DNA from 4 places in the Pseudomonas shiyinii genome. Region 1 is predicted to be linked to each of the others. Evidence: riboswitches for the same ligand, from Rfam matches in the RefSeq annotation. Region 1 holds a riboswitch; each other region holds the start of a gene.
The links. A riboswitch is a leader RNA that binds a small molecule or an ion and turns the genes downstream of it on or off. The one in region 1 is predicted to bind cobalamin.

Region 1 (3,865 bases):
GAGCCGCTGACCGTGCTGCCGGGCAGGCGCCTGGCCGAGCAGGGTCGGATCGACAATGTGGTGGTGATGCTGGACGGGCAATGTGCCTTTGCGGACCTGGACGACCCGGCATTGACGATCTACTGGGGGGCGTACCTGGGCACCGAGGATGAGGTCCTGGTCGCCGGGCCGCTGCTGCAGGTCAAGGCGAAGATACTCCAGGTGCGGGAGCAGATGCGCCAGCGCAAGGGGTGGATCATGGATACCTACCTGTTGCGGCGTGGGCAGTGATCCGCTGTTTCACCTTCATGCTCCATCGTTGGCACCTGGGAGAGCAGCGGGCGCGGTCCCTGTAGGAGCGGGCTTGTCCCGCGATCAAGGGCGAAGCCCTTGCCACCACCCGCGATGGCAGGTCCGGCCTAATCGCGGGACAAGCCCGCTCCTACAGGGGCGGCGCTGGCTTCGGGCTCAGAACGTGTAGTCCACCGTGGCGAAATACGACCGGGGCGCGCCCAGCAGCCATTGGTCGCTGGTGTAGAGGTAGGAGGCCGCATACTCGCGGTCGAGCAGGTTATTCACTTGAAGCCCCAGGCGCACAGCCGGCAAGACCTGCCAGCCGATAGTGCCATCGACCACCGTATATCCCGGAACACTACCCTGGTTGGCCGCGCTGTCGTAGCGCTGGTCCACGTAACGCAACCCAAGGCCGGCTTCGACATCCTGGCCCAGCCCCTTGCTCACCCATAGGTTGGCCGTGCGCCGTGGCACGTTGGCCGGGCGGTTGCCGGCGCGGTCCATGATGCCGGTTGCGGTGTGCTCGAGATAGTCGTCGAACCTTGCACGTACCACCGAGGCGTTGGCCGAGACCTGCCATTGGTTGGCCAATGCCAGCTCCACGGACGCTTCGAGGCCGTCGGAGGTCTGCTGGCCGGCCTGCTGCAGGCCGTGGTTCACCGGGTCGGCGACCAGCAGTTTGTGCTTGACGATGTGGTAGGCGGCCAATGTCCATTCGCCCCGGCCATCCCAGAAGCGCTGCTTGAGGCCCAGTTCGGTCTGCCTGGCTTTGGTCAGGTCGTAGCGCTGTTCCGGACGCAAGGTCAGCAGGTCGCCGATGCCGTCTTCGCTGGTGGAGTGTTGGCCATACAGGGACAGGTCCGGCGTGACCGCGAACACCAGGCCGGCACGCCAGTTGCCTCCGCGCAGGCTACGATCGCTACGGGTTTCATTCACCAGGTCGTTGCGCTCCACATGGTTTTGGTCGCGGCGCACACCAGTCACCAGCGACAGGCGCTCGGTCAGCGCGGTGCGGTTTTCCAGGAAGGTGGAGAAGGTGTGGGTGACGGACAAGGTCTGCGGGCGTGTCGGCGACAGGCTGTGGAATCGGCCCGGGGCCGGGTTCCACGGATCGAGCGTGTCCACATTGCCGTCATCGAAGGGGGCATTGCTGTCGACGTTGAAGCGGATCTTGTTGTACTCGGCGCCGATCACGGTCTTGCTGGCGCGCCCGAACAGGGTATGGTCGAACGTGAAGCTCTGGCGGTCGCCGAACTGCTCCTGGTTGTGCTTGATCTGCAGGAAGCTGCCACGCTCGAGCACGCCTTCGGCCGGGTTCCAGGTGTACGACTCGGCGTTGCGCCAATGCCGTCGGCTCTTGATGTAGTAGAGCTGGTTGCTGGCCGACAGGCTGTCGTGAATGTGCCAGTCGGTGTTCAGGCGCGTCCACTGGTCCCGATAGCGCTGCACGTCGTTGTCGATGTTGTAGTTCTTCTTGCGCAGGCTGCTGCGGTAGTGCCCATCGATCAGTGGGGTGCCGTAGTCGTTGGCCGGTTCGGTGTCGCCGCGTTCGTGGGCGAGGGTGAAACTCAGGTTGTCGCTGGCGTCCAGGCGCAGGGCGGCGCTCAGGGCCAGGCTGCGCGAGTCGGTGCGCTCGACCCAGCCGTTGCCGGCCTGCCGGTTCAGGGTCACCCGGTAGCTCAACCGTTGGCCAAGGCTGCCGCCGCTGTCCAAGGCCAGCTGTTGCCGGTCCCAGGCGCCGTAGCCCAGACGCAGGTGGTTGTGCACCGGCCCGGCGAACGGCTTCTTCGGGATCGCATTGACCACTGCGCCGGTGGCACCTTCGCCGTAGAGCACCGAGGCCGGCCCACGGATGACCTCGATCCGCTCGATCATCCATGGGTCGACCGGGAAGGTCAGGGTGCCTGCGCCACTGTACAGGCGTGAGCCATCGAACAGCGTCATCACCGAGCTTTGGCCTTCGAAACCCCGGGCCGAAAGGCCGGTGTTGCCGTCGCCCGGGCTGCCGGTGAAGGTGATGCCGGGCGAGCGGGTGACGGCGTCCTGGAGCGTGGCGTTGTTACGCCTCTGGATCTGCTCGGCGCTGATGGTGCTGGTGCTGGCCGGCGTTTCCAGCGCGCTCAGGCCCAGGCGCGAGCCGGCCTGGGTAGGGGTGCCCAGGTCGATGGCCTGCGGGTCGAGGGCCTCGGTGATCGCTGTAGAGGGGAGTGTCAGGACCTGGCCGTCGGGCTCATCGGGCCAGGCCGGCAGGGCGACGGCCAGGCAGGCCGCCAGGGTGTGAAGCTTGTAGGTACGGGACATGTCGTTCCACGGTTGCAGGAAGGAATGGATCCCGGTGGAAACAACGCATGGAGACCTGACACGCACGCAGGGGCGCACGCGAAACCGGCCTGCGCCCGCCCACCGCGGGGTTGCCAACGAAGCTCCAGGCCGGTCTCCGGGCTTGCGAGGGTCACGAACGCCTTCACCTTCCCATGCACAGGCACAGTGGTGTGTCGAAGGGTTCGCTCGCTTACCGTTGCGGGGGCAGCGCCGGACTTGCCCTGTAAAGGACGCACCGGCTTCCCGTTTCACCCTGCGCGCGGCGGCGCAGGACACCTGAAGCTGGCGCGCATCTGACCATCGATCGGCGAGGGAGTCAAATGCGCAGGGGAGGGGTCAGCGACCGCGCCGGCGCGAGACGCGGGCCTCGATGTTCTTGCGCCCGATCAGCAGCGGCGGCTTTTCCACCACCGGCTCATCGGCCAGCCATTTGTACATCACCAGGCAGTCCACCAGCCCCAGCTGGGCATGGCGGTAGGCCTTGGGCAGCCGGCCGACAGTCTCGAAGCCAAGCTTGTGCCACAGCGCCACGGCCACTTCGTTGCTGGCCACCACCGAGTTGAACTGCAGGGCCAGGAAGCCTTCCTGGCGTGCCAGCTTCTGCGAGTGTTCGCACATCAGCCGCGCCACGCCACGACCGCGGGCGGCCTCGGCGACCATGTAGCCACAGTTGCCGACATGGCTGCCGGGGCCTGCTGCGTTGGCCTTGAGGTAGTACGAGCCCAGCAGTTGGCCGTCGGCTTCGGCCACCAGGGTGCGCAGCGGTAGCGAAAGCCACAGGTGGCGGGCTTGCTCGAAGCTGAGGTCGGGGTCGAAGGCGTAGGTCTGGCGGGCCTGGACGATGGCCTGGAAGGTCGGCCAGAAGTGCTCGAAGTCTTCTGGCGTCATGGGGCGGATGTGAATCATTGCAGCTCCGTAGAGTCGGGTTGGCCCGGCGCCGCCGCGCAGGGCGGCGCCGGTACGGTCAATCGTTGGCCTTGCCCACAGCGTCCATGACCCGGGCCGAATACACCAGGGCGGCGCCCGCATTCATCGCCACGGCCACGCCAAGGGCTTCGGCGATTTCCTCGCGGGTGGCGCCGTGCTTGACGGCCTGCTGGGAATGGACGGCGATGCACCCATCGCAGCGGGTGGTGACGGCCACCGCCAGGGAGATCAACTCGCGGGTCTTGGCATCGAGGTGGTTGGTCTTGGCCCCGGCACCGCTGGCGGTCATGTAGCCGGCCACGGTGTCGGGGGACAGCTGCTTGAGATCGCCGATGCCGGCCAT
Region 2 (3,865 bases), 500 kb from region 1:
GGCGGATCTGCTCGCCGATCGCCCCGTACAGGCTCGGATCGCCACTGTGCACGCGGGCGACATCATGGCCTTGTTCATGGGCGTTGCGCATGGCTGCGATGATCTGGTCGAGGTGCAGTTCGGCGCTGTTGATCACCGTATGGGCATTATGGCCCTGCAGGACGGCTGCGGGCACCAGGGAGCCGGCATAGATGATCACCGGGCACTGACGGATCAGGCGCTGGCCCTTGATCGTGATCAGTTCCGGATCGCCGGGGCCGGCACCGATGAAGAAGACCGTCATGGAAAATCCTTGCAGTAGGGCAATAGAAAGCGGCGATTATCGGCTGCACGCCAAGGCAACGGTAGCCCGGTCGCCTACTTGGCGTGGCACCAGCAACCGGGGCGTCCCTTGTTTTTGTGCGGCCAACGCCAATGCTGCACTTTCGGCGACCCCCCAGCAGCCGCTGTGGTTGAATGCGGCGGCCGAGCGATGGCTGAGCAATGGTTCGAAGGTATGCAATTGTACGGACGGAAACAGCGTCAGGGCGAGCCCGAGGCGGCTGGCCAGTGCCTGCAACCCGGCTTCTTCGGCCTTGAGGTCGATGCTGGTGATGCCGCGCAATTGCGCCAGTTGCAGGCCATGGGCAGCCAGTGTGTCACGCAGGAGCCGCTCGAGGTGGTCGGCCGGGCATCCTCTGCGGCACCCAAAGCCGGCGTAGAACGCCGGCAACAGGGGAGGGCGAGTCATCAGGCCTGGCTGGAACGACGATAAAGCCAGGCGCTGAGCAGGCCGAGGGCGAGCCAGAAGGCCGCGTTGGTCAACCAGGAGGCAAGCTTGAATTGGGCTTCCAGGGCCTCGGGGGCCAGGCTCTCATGGACGGTTGGTTGTGGGGCGCCGACCAGGTGGGGAATCGCCAGCAAGGCCACGCCGAGCGTCTTGAACAGCCAGTGCCGAGCGAACACCGCCAGTGCCAGGCCTGCGGCGGTGGCAGCCGCTGTGCTGGCCCACCAGGCCTGACGTTGGCCCAGGTCGGCCGCGACAGTGCCTGGCAGTTCCGGGGGCAGCCCGAGGGTCGGCGCCAGGCAGAACACCGCAAAGCCGGCCAGCCCCCATAGCGCACCGGTGCTCAACGTGCGGGGCTCGCGCAGGCTGTACAGCGCAGCAAGGACCAGGGCGAAGCCGACGGCCACCACCAGGTTGCCACCGGTCGTGGACACTAGGCGTTGCCAGCCGTCTTCAGGGGCCCAGGCTTCGGCGTCGTGGGTGTGGGCGGCCACGCCATCGTCATGCGCGTGGTGCTCGGCGCTCGGGGCGTTGTTCTCGTAGGTTTCCGCCTGGAGAATCAGCGGCGTGACCCAGAGACTCTGCAACAAGGTCAGCAACAGGGCAGCGAGCAGCCCGCTGAAGCCGGCGGTTCGGGCAATGCGCTTGATCATGCAGGCGTACTCAGTGGCAAGGGAAGGCGGCGCTGTGGCGGGTATCGTGGGCGGCGTTGTGCACGGCCTCGATGTGCGAGAAGCCGGCGAAGTAGACCAGGCACAGGCCTAGCAGGCTGGCGCCGATGGCGAGGAGCACGCGCTGGCTGAGGCTGACGGGAGTGGCGATGCTGTGTTTGGCGCTGGTGACGGACATGACGCGTTCCTCTGCTTTTTTATGGGCGACGGGCACGGGCGTCACGCCTGGGCAGAGCTTGCCCAAGGCACACGACAGCACCCGCCCACCGCGGGGTGTTCATTCGTCGTCAGGCCGGTCTCCGGGCTGGCGAGGAGGAGGCAGGCTCCCTGGACAGCGTCACCTTCCCATGCCATACGACGCGGCACAGTGGTCAAGACGCGCACTCGCTTACCGTTGCGGGGGCAGCACCGGCCTTGCCCGGCCCCTTGGGGCCTGCGACGCACCGGTTTCCCGTTTCACCCCCCGAGGGGGCACCTGAACGCAAGGTGCAAGCAAAGCATGCGGCCGATGCTCCGTCAATTGGTGCCGTAGGAGCATCTCCTGTGGGTGCGGGTAAACCCGCTCCCACAAAATCCGTTCTCTATGGAGATGGAGGGAATACTGCGCTGATGGTTGACCGCCTACCCACCACTGCGTAGCCTTGCCGCTTCGAGGTTCTGCGGCGTCGGCCGCAGCTAAGACGGGAACGCGGTCCAAGCCGCGGCTGCCCCCGCAACTGTAGGCACTGAACAGGATCGACACAGCCACTGCGCTCCGCGTGGGAAGGCGTCGCTCCACCGGCTACGGCCGGTACGGTGCAAGCCAGGAGACCTGCCTCGTGACGTTTTCGACTTTCAACCGGGCGGGGTGATCCGGTGGCGAACGAGCCCGGCCGACAAGCCCGAGGCTTTCGTCCTGCATGCCCGCGCCATCCTGCCAAGGGCATCGCGACATGAAAACACTGGCCAAGCTCCCCGTCACCATCGTCACCGGCTTCCTCGGCTCGGGCAAGACCACCCTGCTTCGGCACATGCTCGACAACGCCCAGGGCCGGCGCATCGCGGTCATCGTCAACGAGTTCGGCGAACTGGGCATCGATGGCGAAATCCTCAAGCAATGCAGCATCGGTTGCACCGAGGAGGAAGCCAGTGGCCGTGTCTACGAACTGGCCAACGGTTGCCTGTGCTGCACCGTGCAGGAAGAGTTCTTCCCGGTCATGCGTGAACTGGTGGCACGCCGCGCTGACCTGGACCACATTCTCATCGAAACCAGCGGCCTGGCCTTGCCCAAGCCACTGGTACAGGCCTTCCAGTGGCCGGAAATCCGCAACGCCTGCACCGTCGACGCAGTGATCACCGTGGTCGACAGCCCGGCGGTGGCCGCCGGTACCTTCGCGGCCTATCCCGACCAGGTGGATGCCCAGCGCAAGCTCGACCCCAACCTGGACCATGAGTCGCCTCTGCACGAGCTGTTCGCCGACCAGTTGGCCAGCGCCGACCTGGTGGTGCTCAACAAGGCTGACCTGATCGATGCTACAGGCCTGGCCAAGGTCCGTGCCGAGGTGCTGGAGGAGCTGCCGCCGGCGGTCAAGGTCATCGAGGCCAGCAGCGGCCGCCTGCCGCTTGAGGTGCTGCTTGGTGTAGGGGCCGAAGCCGAGGCGCACATCGACGGTCGCCGTACCCACCATGATGCCCATCACGACGGCGATGACCATGACGATCACGACCACGATGCCTTCGACTCCATTTCCATCGACCTGCCGGAGGCGGACGAGAGCCTGCTGCTCGACGCCCTGACCCAACTGGTGGTGGAGTTCGGCATCCTGCGCGCCAAGGGCTTCGCCGCCATCCCCGGCAAGCCCATGCGCTTGCTGATCCAGGGCGTCGGCACCCGCTTCGACAAGCACTTCGACCGTGCCTGGCGCGCCGAAGAGCCGCGCATCACGCGCCTGGTGCTGATCGGCCAGGACCTGGACGCCGCGCAGCTGGAAGCGCGCCTGCGCCAAGCCCTGGGCGCCTGACCCATGCACCTGCTGCGGACCCAGCCCGGCGGCTTCGTGCCGGACGACAGCATCGCCGACCTCGGCCAGACGCCGGCCGAACTGGTGATTCTCTGCAGCGGTGACTCGCACCTGGCGCTGCTCGCCGAAACCGCCGAGCAGCTGCCGGAGGGCTTCCCCAGCCTGCGCCTGGCCAACCCCATGCAGGTGCAGAACCACGCCTCGGTCGACCTTTATGTGGACCAGGTGCTGCGCCATGCGAAGGTGATTCTGGTGTCGTTGCACGGTGGGGTCGGCTATTGGCGCTATGGTGTCGAGCAGCTGGTGGCCCTGGCCGCCCGTGGCGTCCAGCTGATCCTGGTGCCTGGGGACGACCGCCCGGACCCTGAACTGACCGGCCTGGGCACGGTGACCGGTGCACAGGCCGAACGCCTGTGGCATTACCTGCG
Region 3 (3,865 bases), 280 kb from region 1:
GCTCAGGACTTCTGCTGCCAGGCGAACTCGGGGAGCGGTTAATCAACCACTATGAGTTCTACACCGCCTTCACGAGTGATGAAGAGTTTCGTTTGCTCCAGAATGGCAAACCACTTGGCTCGCTGCCCATCAGCAAACCCCTGACCAAGGAGCAACGTATCATTTTCGGCGGCAGACGCTGGCAGGTTCAGGACGTCGACCTTGAAGCGAAGGTGATCGTGGTCACGCCGGCGCGGGGCGGCGAGCCCCCTCAGTTTGATGGGCTAGGCGCGCAGGTGGATGATCGCGTCAGGCTTGAAATGCGAAACGTACTGACGGAAACCACCCCTTGTCCCTTCCTGGACAAGCATGCTCAAGCCCTACTGGAGGAAGCTCGGAGTAACTTCCGTGCCCTCGGCTTGAGTGCCGCTGCGATTGTTGGCTCAGCTAGCGTAAGCCACGTCGCGACCTGGCGAGGGGACTATACCAACGATGCGCTGGCCTTGTTGCTCAGGCATGTGGGCATTCAGTGTGAAAATACGGGACTCTTCCTGGAAGTTGCATTCGGTGGGGAGGATACGCTGCGAGCGTTGCGCGTGGTCGGCCAGATGGACATCTCAGATGTAGAGTCCATATTGGAGAACGTCGAAAACATGATCCAAGAGAAATGGGATTGGGCTCTTCCCCGCTCGCTCCTGATGAAGTCGTTTGCCTCGAGCCATCTTGATCTCCAGGCTGCAGTTTCAACAGCGCGGCTTCTTAGCCAGGACGCGCAGGACGAGGCGAATGCCTGAACCGCAACGACCTGCGTCGTATTGACCTGAACCTGCTGGTGATCTTCGAGGCCTTGATGTTCGACGTGTTGTCTCTTTCCACCGACTTCGTCTCGTAAGCTGCCGCGCGCCAAAACCTGAACCGGGTGCGCCGGTTCAGGTTTTGGCTGCGTGCGATGCCATAACGACCGCCCTGCAAGTTGACTCCCCACCCCATAAATGCTCAGATGCGCCCCAGTTTCAGGTGTCCCCTGCCGCCGCGCCGGGGATTAAACGGGAAGCCGGTGCCTCGCCTTGTGCGATCAGTCCGGCGCTGCCCCCGCAACGGTAAGCGAGCGATGCATTCGATACGCCACTGTGCCACCGGCATGGGAAGGTGAATGCCTCACGCCTCTCGCAAGCCCGGAGACCGGCCTGTCACCTCGTTTGGCAACTCCCGCGGTGGGCGGGCGCGGGCCGGTCTTGGGCAGCAGCTTGCCCGCGATTCCCTTGCGCGCCGTCATCGTCGGGTTACATTCATTCCCGGTACGGTTGCTCGTCATGTCTGCCCCTACCCTGCGTCTCGAAGGTTTGCACTGGGCACCATCGCCTGGTGGCCGGCGGCTGCTCGACGGCATTGACCTGGAGGTACTCCCCGGTGAATGCGTCGGCCTGATCGGCCCCAACGGCAGCGGCAAGACCAGCCTGCTGCGCTGCGCCTATCGCTTCACACGGCCTGATGGCGGGCGCGTGCTGCTCGAAAACGAGGACATCTGGCAGCGCCCGGCGCGCTGGGTGGCGCAGCGCATCGCGGTGATGCTCCAAGAGTTTCCCGAGGATTTTGGCCTGAGCGTACGCGATGTGGTCGCCATGGGCCGCGCGCCGCACCAGGGTTGGTTCGACGGCGATGATGACGATGCGCTGGTGAACGCCAGCCTGCATCGCCTGGGCCTGCAAGAGCGCAGCGATCATGGCTTTACCCCGTTGTCCGGTGGCGAGAAGCAGCGCGTGCTGTTGGCTCGCGCGCTGGTCCAGCAACCGCGCCTGTTGATCCTCGACGAACCCACCAACCACCTGGACCCTCGCTACCAGTTGGCCTTGCTGGAGCACTTGCGCGCCACAGGCCTGAGCCTGCTCGCCAGTTTCCACGACCTGAACCTGGCTGCGGCCTTCTGTGACCGGCTGTATGTCATCGAGGCCGGTCGCATCGTTGCCCACGGCACTCCGGCCGAGGTACTGACCGAACAATGCCTGGCCGAAGTTTTCGGTGTACGGGCACTGGTCGACCGTCACCCCGTGGCCTTTCACCCACGCATCACCTGGATCAGCCCCGCATGAAGCGAAGCCTCACCTGCCTGGCCCTGCTGGCCGCCCTGCCCTTCGTCGCCTGGGCAGGCGACTACCCCGTGACCGTGCGCAGCTGCGAGCGCGATGTCACCTTCAGCCAGCCGCCCCAGCGGGCGGTGAGCCATGACAGCAACCTGACCGGCATGCTCCTGGCCCTGGGGTTGCGCGAGCGTATGGTTGGCTTCACCGGCATCAGTGGCTGGAAGACCCTTGACCCAACCATGACGGGTGCCCTGGACGGCCTGCCGGAACTCGCGCCACGCTACCCATCGGTGGAAACCCTGCTCGATGCCAACGTCGACTTCCTCTTTGCCGGCTGGGGCTACGGCATGTACGTGGGCGGCCCGGTCACGCCACAGGCCCTGGCACCGTTCGGCATCCCGGTGTACGAGCTCAGCGAGTCCTGCTCGCGGGTCATGCCCCAGCACCGCGCCAGCCTCGATGACCTGTACCGGGACCTGGACAACCTGGGGCGCATCTTCGACGTTCGCCAGCAGGCCCAGGCCCTGATCGCCACCCTGCGCCAGCGCGTGGCGCGTGTGCAGGCGCAGGTCGCCGCTGCCTCCCAGGCGCCCCGTGTATTTCTCTATGACAGCGGCGAAGACCGCCCCACCACCTCCGGCCGCCTCGGCATGCCCCAAGCGCTGATCGAGGCGGCCGGCGGTGACAATGTAATGGCCGATGTCAACGCCAGCTGGACCGAAGTGAACTGGGAGAGCGTGGTGGAGCGCGACCCGCAGGTGATCGTGATCGTCGACTACGGCCCGACCTCCTGGCAGCAGAAGCGCGACTTCCTGCTCGCGCACCCGGCCCTGGGCGAGGTGACGGCCATCCGCGAACGACGTTTCGTGGTGCTCTCCTATATTCAGGTCACCCCATCGGTGGACAACGCCAGCGCCATCGAGCAGTTGGCAGCGGCGCTGCATCCCCGCCTGTTCGCAGGCACACTGCAGTGATGCCGATACGTGATCGTCGCGCCTACCGGTTGTTGCTCGTCGCGCTGCTGATGGCAATGCTGTGCTCGTGTCTGGTGTCCCTGGGGTTCGGTGCTGCCCAGGTACCCCTGGCCGATGTGCTGGGTATCGTGTTGCAACAGGCAGGCCTGGCCGACCCAGGGGAATGGAGCCGGGGCCAGGCACAGATCGTCTGGCAGATCCGCGCGCCGCGGGTGCTGCTCGGTGCGCTGGTGGGTGCAGGCCTGGCCTTGGTCGGTGGTGCATTGCAGGCCGTGACCCGCAACCCGCTGGCCGATCCGCATCTGCTCGGGGTCAGTTCCGGTGCGGTGCTGGGCGCTGTCCTAGTGGTGCTGTTTCTGGGCGCCTTCGCCGGCCCGTTCAGCCTGCCGCTTGCGGCGTTCATCGGCGCGCTGGCCAGCATGCTGCTGGTATTGGCGGTGGCCAGCCGACGCGGGCGCCTGGACAGCGACCGGCTGCTGCTCGCGGGGGTGGCCGTGTCCTTCGTGATCATGGCCCTGGCCAACCTGCTGCTCTACACCGGCGACCCACATGCGGCCAGCTCGGTGATGTTCTGGATGCTGGGCGGCCTGGGCCTGGCGCAGTGGTCGCTGCTGTGGCTGCCGGCACTGTGCGTGCTGGCGGGCTTTGCCTTGCTGATGAGCCTGGCGCGGGCCCTCAATGGTTTGATGAGCGGCGAACAGACAGCCGTCAGCCTGGGCTTCGAGCCCCGTCGGGTAAGAGCCCAGGTGTTCGTGGGGTGTGCGCTGCTCACAGGCGTGCTGGTGTCGTTGTCCGGGGCCATCGGCTTTGTCGGCCTGATGCTGCCCCATG
Region 4 (3,865 bases), 1.0 Mb from region 1:
TTGGCCCCGGCCGGCATACCCAGCAGCTCGCCCAAGGCCTGGGGGTCGAACAGCGACACCCAGCCCATGCCCAGGCCTTCCGCGCGGGCCGCCAGCCACAGGTTCTGGATGGCGCAGGCCAGGGACGCCAGGTCCATTTCCGGCAAGGTCCGCCGGCCGAAGACGTGGGCTTCGCGGTGGTCCATCAGCGCGGCCACCAGCACTTCGGCACAGTCCTGGATGCCTTCGACCTTGAGCTTCATGAATTCATCGGAGCGCTGACCCAGGGCCTGGGCGGTACGCTCACGCTCCTGCTCCACCAGCGCCTGGATACGCGCACGCAGCGTGCGTTCGCTGATACGAATGAAGCGCCACGGCTGCATCAGGCCGACGCTGGGGGCCTGGTGGGCCGCGGCCAGCAGGCGGGCGAGCAGCTCCGGCGCCACCTCGCCGCCGGCGAAATGGCGCATGTCGCGGCGCTCGCCGATGGCGCGATAGACCGCAGCGCGCTCGGCAGCGGAGAAGGCATGCTCGCTCATGGTCGCAGCAGCGCCGCCGCCGCGTCGGGGTTGGAGGGGAAATAGAAGTGCACGTAGGACGCAGTCAGGCGGCCGATGCGATACACCGCCTCGTTGCCACGCCCGCCGTTGGGGCTTTGCCCACGCGCGATCGGCTCGAGCGTGGTCGTGGTCAGGGAATGATGGTAGGTATGGCCACGCAAGGTGCCTTCGGGCAGCTCCACCGCTTGCAAGGCCAGGGCCGCCAGGCGCTTTTGCATCACCGCCTCGCCCGGCAGCAGGCCGAGCAGCTCGGCCCGCTCACCGGCCACGTCGGTGAGGGCGTCGAGCAGGTAGAGCATGCCGCCGCATTCGGCCAACAAAGGTTTGCCCTGGGCGTGGTGGGCGCGGATCGCCTCCAGCATCGGTGCGTTGCCGGCCAGGGTGCGGTGGTGCAGCTCCGGGTAGCCGCCGGGCAGGTAGAGGCTGTCGACCGGCGGCAGCTCAAGGTCATGTACCGGTGAGAAGAACAGCAGTTGCGCCCCCAACCGGCGCAGTAGGTCGAGGTTGGCCCCATAGGTGAAGGCGAAGGCTTCGTCCCGGGCGACGCCGATACGCACGCCAGCCAAGGTCGCGGCGCTGGCCGCAGGCACAGGCGCATCGAACGCCACCGGTGGCGGCAAGGCGGCGTCACAGCTGGCACCCAGGGCATCGGCGGCAGCATCCAGGCGCATGTCCAGGTCGTTGAGTTCGCTGGCCTGGACCAGCCCCAGGTGGCGGCTGGGCAGCTCGATGCCGCGCTCGCGGGATAAACCGCCGTACCAGCGCAGGCCCTCGGTCAGGCTGCCTTCGAGCAATTGTGCGTGGCGCAGGCTGCCGACCCGGTTGGCCAGCACCCCGGCAAAGGGCAGGTCGGGCTGGTAGCGCGCCAGGCCCAGGGCCAGGGCGCCGAAGGTCTGGGCCATGGCGGTGCCATCGATCACCGCCAGCACCGGCACGCCGAAATGACGGGCCAGGTCAGCGCTCGACGGGGTGCCATCGAACAACCCCATGACCCCTTCGATCAGGATCAGGTCGGCCTCGCCCGCCGCCTCCCAGAGCAGGCGCCGGCTTTCCTCGGCGCCGATCATCCACAGGTCGAGCTGGTACACCGGTGCGCCGCTGGCGCGTTCGAGGATCATCGGGTCGAGGAAGTCCGGCCCGCACTTGAAGACCCGGACCTTGCGGCCCAGGTTGCGGTGCAGGCGTGCCAGGGCGGCGGTGACCGTGGTCTTGCCTTGGCCGGACGCCGGTGCCGCGATCAGCACCGCCGGGCAGTGCCGGAGCTGGTTCATAGTTCCACGCCCTTCTGGGCGCGGATTCCGGCCTGGAAGGCATGCTTGACCACGCCCATTTCGGTAACGGTGTCGGCCAACTCGATCATCTCCGGCTTCGCGGCACGGCCGGTGACGATCACGTGTTGCATCGGCGGGCGCGCCTGGATATCGGCCAGTACCTGGTCGAGGTCAAGATAACCGTGCTTGAGGGCGATGTTCAGTTCATCGAGCACCACGAACTGCACCGAAGGGTCTTGCAGCATCTGGCGCGAAACCGCCCAGGCGGCTTCGGCGGCGGCGATGTCGCGCTGGCGATCCTGGGTTTCCCAGGTAAAGCCCTCGCCCATCACGTGGTAGCGCACCTGTTCGGGGAAGCGGCGGAAGAACAGCTCTTCGCCGGTGCTGTTGCGGCCCTTGATGAACTGCACCACGCCACACTGCATGCCGTGGCCCAGGGCGCGGGCGAGCATGCCGAAGGCCGAGCTGCTCTTGCCCTTGCCGTTGCCGGTGAGCACCAGCAGCAGGCCACATTCGTTGGGGGCATTGGCGATACGTTCGTCGATGATCGCCTTCTTGCGCTGCATGCGCGCCAGGTGACGTTCGTCGCGCTCGGTGGAATCGCTCATCAGGGTTCTCCGCAGGCTGTCGCCGCGCATGGGGCGACGACAGGTCGATAGGCAGGCAGCCGGAGAACGCGCAGGAGCCGTGGCAGACGCGCCACGGTGCACCGCGCATCACCCTCCGTGATGCCGTTGGCAGTGACAGGCCGGTCTCCGGGCTCGTGAGCGGGGCCTCGGGCCCCTGTACCGCGCGCCTTCCCGGGGCATGTCCCCAGTGGCCCTGCGCGGCCTTTGACTCACCTACCGTTGCGGGGGCAGCGCCGGGATCGCGCCTTTGCTGGCGCCCACCGGCTTCCCAGTTTCACCCTGCCCAGCGTTGGCTGGCAGGGCACCTGAAACACGTCGCGAAGGTTAGAGGGTTGGATCGGGAGCGTCAAATGAAGGCAGTCGATAGAGGCGTTCATACGACACTCTGTGGCCGAGTGCCCTGCATGACCGAAGTGAACCTACGCCCCCGCTCCCGACTCTCAATTGGCACAAGCCCGATGAGGAGTCCGAGCATGGACAGGCTGCATGTCGCGATACTGTTGGCCCTGGCCACCAGCCTTGGCGGGTGCGGAGAGTCTGCGCGCCTCGACGTCAGCGCTGGCAGCGGCCCGTCGCCGCAGCTGCCGGCGCCCAACAAGACGCTGATCCCGACCGTGAACATCGCGCCCGCCATCGGCTGGCCAGAGGGTGCCAAACCCAAATCGGCTACCGGTACGCAGGTGGTCGCCTTCGCCAGAAACCTGGACCACCCGCGCTGGCTCTATGTGCTGCCCAACGGCGATGTACTGGTGGCAGAGACCAACGCCCCGGCCAAGCCCGAGGATGGCAAGGGGATTCGCGGCTGGGTGATGCGCAAGGTCATGGAGCGCGCCGGCGCTGGTGTGCCCAGCGCCAATCGCATCACCCTGCTGCGCGATGCCGACCATGATGGCGTCGCGGAACTCCGCACGACCTTCATCGAAGGGCTCAACTCACCGTTCGGCATGGCATTGGTGGGCAAGGACCTGTATGTCGCCGATACCGACCGGCTGCTGCGCTTTCACTATGAGCCGGGCGCCATGCAACTGCGCCAGGAGGGCCGCAAGGTGGTGGACCTGCCTGGAGGCCCGTTGAATCACCATTGGACCAAGAACGTGATCGCCAGCCGCGACGGCAAGAAGCTGTATGTCACGGTCGGCTCCAACAGCAACGTGGGCGAGAACGGGCTGGACAAGGAACAGGGTCGGGCAGCGATCTGGGAGGTTGACCCGGCCAATGGCGAACATCGGATCTTCGCCTCGGGCCTGCGTAACCCCAACGGGTTGGCCTGGGAGCCGCGCACAGAGGTGTTGTGGACAGCGGTCAACGAGCGTGACGAGATCGGTAGCGACCTGGTGCCGGACTACATCACCTCGGTGAAGGATGGCGGGTTCTATGGCTGGCCGTATAGCTACTACGGCCAACATGTGGACTTGCGGGTCGAGCC

Region 2: linked by a shared signal. The riboswitch ahead of ACXHGZ_RS11270 (CbtB domain-containing protein) and the one ahead of ACXHGZ_RS09055 (TonB-dependent receptor) in region 1 are both predicted to bind cobalamin.
Region 3: linked by a shared signal. The riboswitch ahead of ACXHGZ_RS10245 (ABC transporter ATP-binding protein) and the one ahead of ACXHGZ_RS09055 (TonB-dependent receptor) in region 1 are both predicted to bind cobalamin.
Region 4: linked by a shared signal. The riboswitch ahead of cobO (cob(I)yrinic acid a,c-diamide adenosyltransferase) and the one ahead of ACXHGZ_RS09055 (TonB-dependent receptor) in region 1 are both predicted to bind cobalamin.

The regions. Positions count from the first base shown of each region.
Region 1 is NZ_CM161522.1:1,982,844-1,986,708, forward strand. Features, by position in the region: gene cobF (precorrin-6A synthase (deacetylating)) at 1-270, shown strand, start outside; gene ACXHGZ_RS09055 (TonB-dependent receptor) at 448-2,574, opposite strand; cobalamin riboswitch at 2,685-2,890, opposite strand; gene ACXHGZ_RS09060 (GNAT family N-acetyltransferase) at 2,932-3,501, opposite strand; gene ACXHGZ_RS09065 (carboxymuconolactone decarboxylase family protein) at 3,560-3,865, opposite strand, start outside.
Region 2 is NZ_CM161522.1:2,478,420-2,482,284, reverse strand. Features, by position in the region: gene cobM (precorrin-4 C(11)-methyltransferase) at 1-283, opposite strand, end outside; gene ACXHGZ_RS11280 (cobalamin biosynthesis protein) at 320-712, opposite strand; gene ACXHGZ_RS11275 (CbtA family protein) at 730-1,419, opposite strand; gene ACXHGZ_RS11270 (CbtB domain-containing protein) at 1,430-1,615, opposite strand; cobalamin riboswitch at 1,711-1,931, opposite strand; cobalamin riboswitch at 2,073-2,270, shown strand; gene cobW (cobalamin biosynthesis protein CobW) at 2,370-3,437, shown strand; gene cobN (cobaltochelatase subunit CobN) at 3,441-3,865, shown strand, end outside.
Region 3 is NZ_CM161522.1:2,262,218-2,266,082, forward strand. Features, by position in the region: gene ACXHGZ_RS10240 (DEAD/DEAH box helicase) at 1-773, shown strand, start outside; cobalamin riboswitch at 978-1,184, shown strand; gene ACXHGZ_RS10245 (ABC transporter ATP-binding protein) at 1,293-2,069, shown strand; gene ACXHGZ_RS10250 (ABC transporter substrate-binding protein) at 2,066-3,034, shown strand; gene ACXHGZ_RS10255 (FecCD family ABC transporter permease) at 3,034-3,865, shown strand, end outside.
Region 4 is NZ_CM161522.1:965,922-969,786, reverse strand. Features, by position in the region: gene bluB (5,6-dimethylbenzimidazole synthase) at 1-518, opposite strand, end outside; gene ACXHGZ_RS04610 (cobyrinic acid a,c-diamide synthase CobB) at 515-1,810, opposite strand; gene cobO (cob(I)yrinic acid a,c-diamide adenosyltransferase) at 1,807-2,418, opposite strand; cobalamin riboswitch at 2,540-2,763, opposite strand; gene ACXHGZ_RS04600 (PQQ-dependent sugar dehydrogenase) at 2,913-3,865, shown strand, end outside.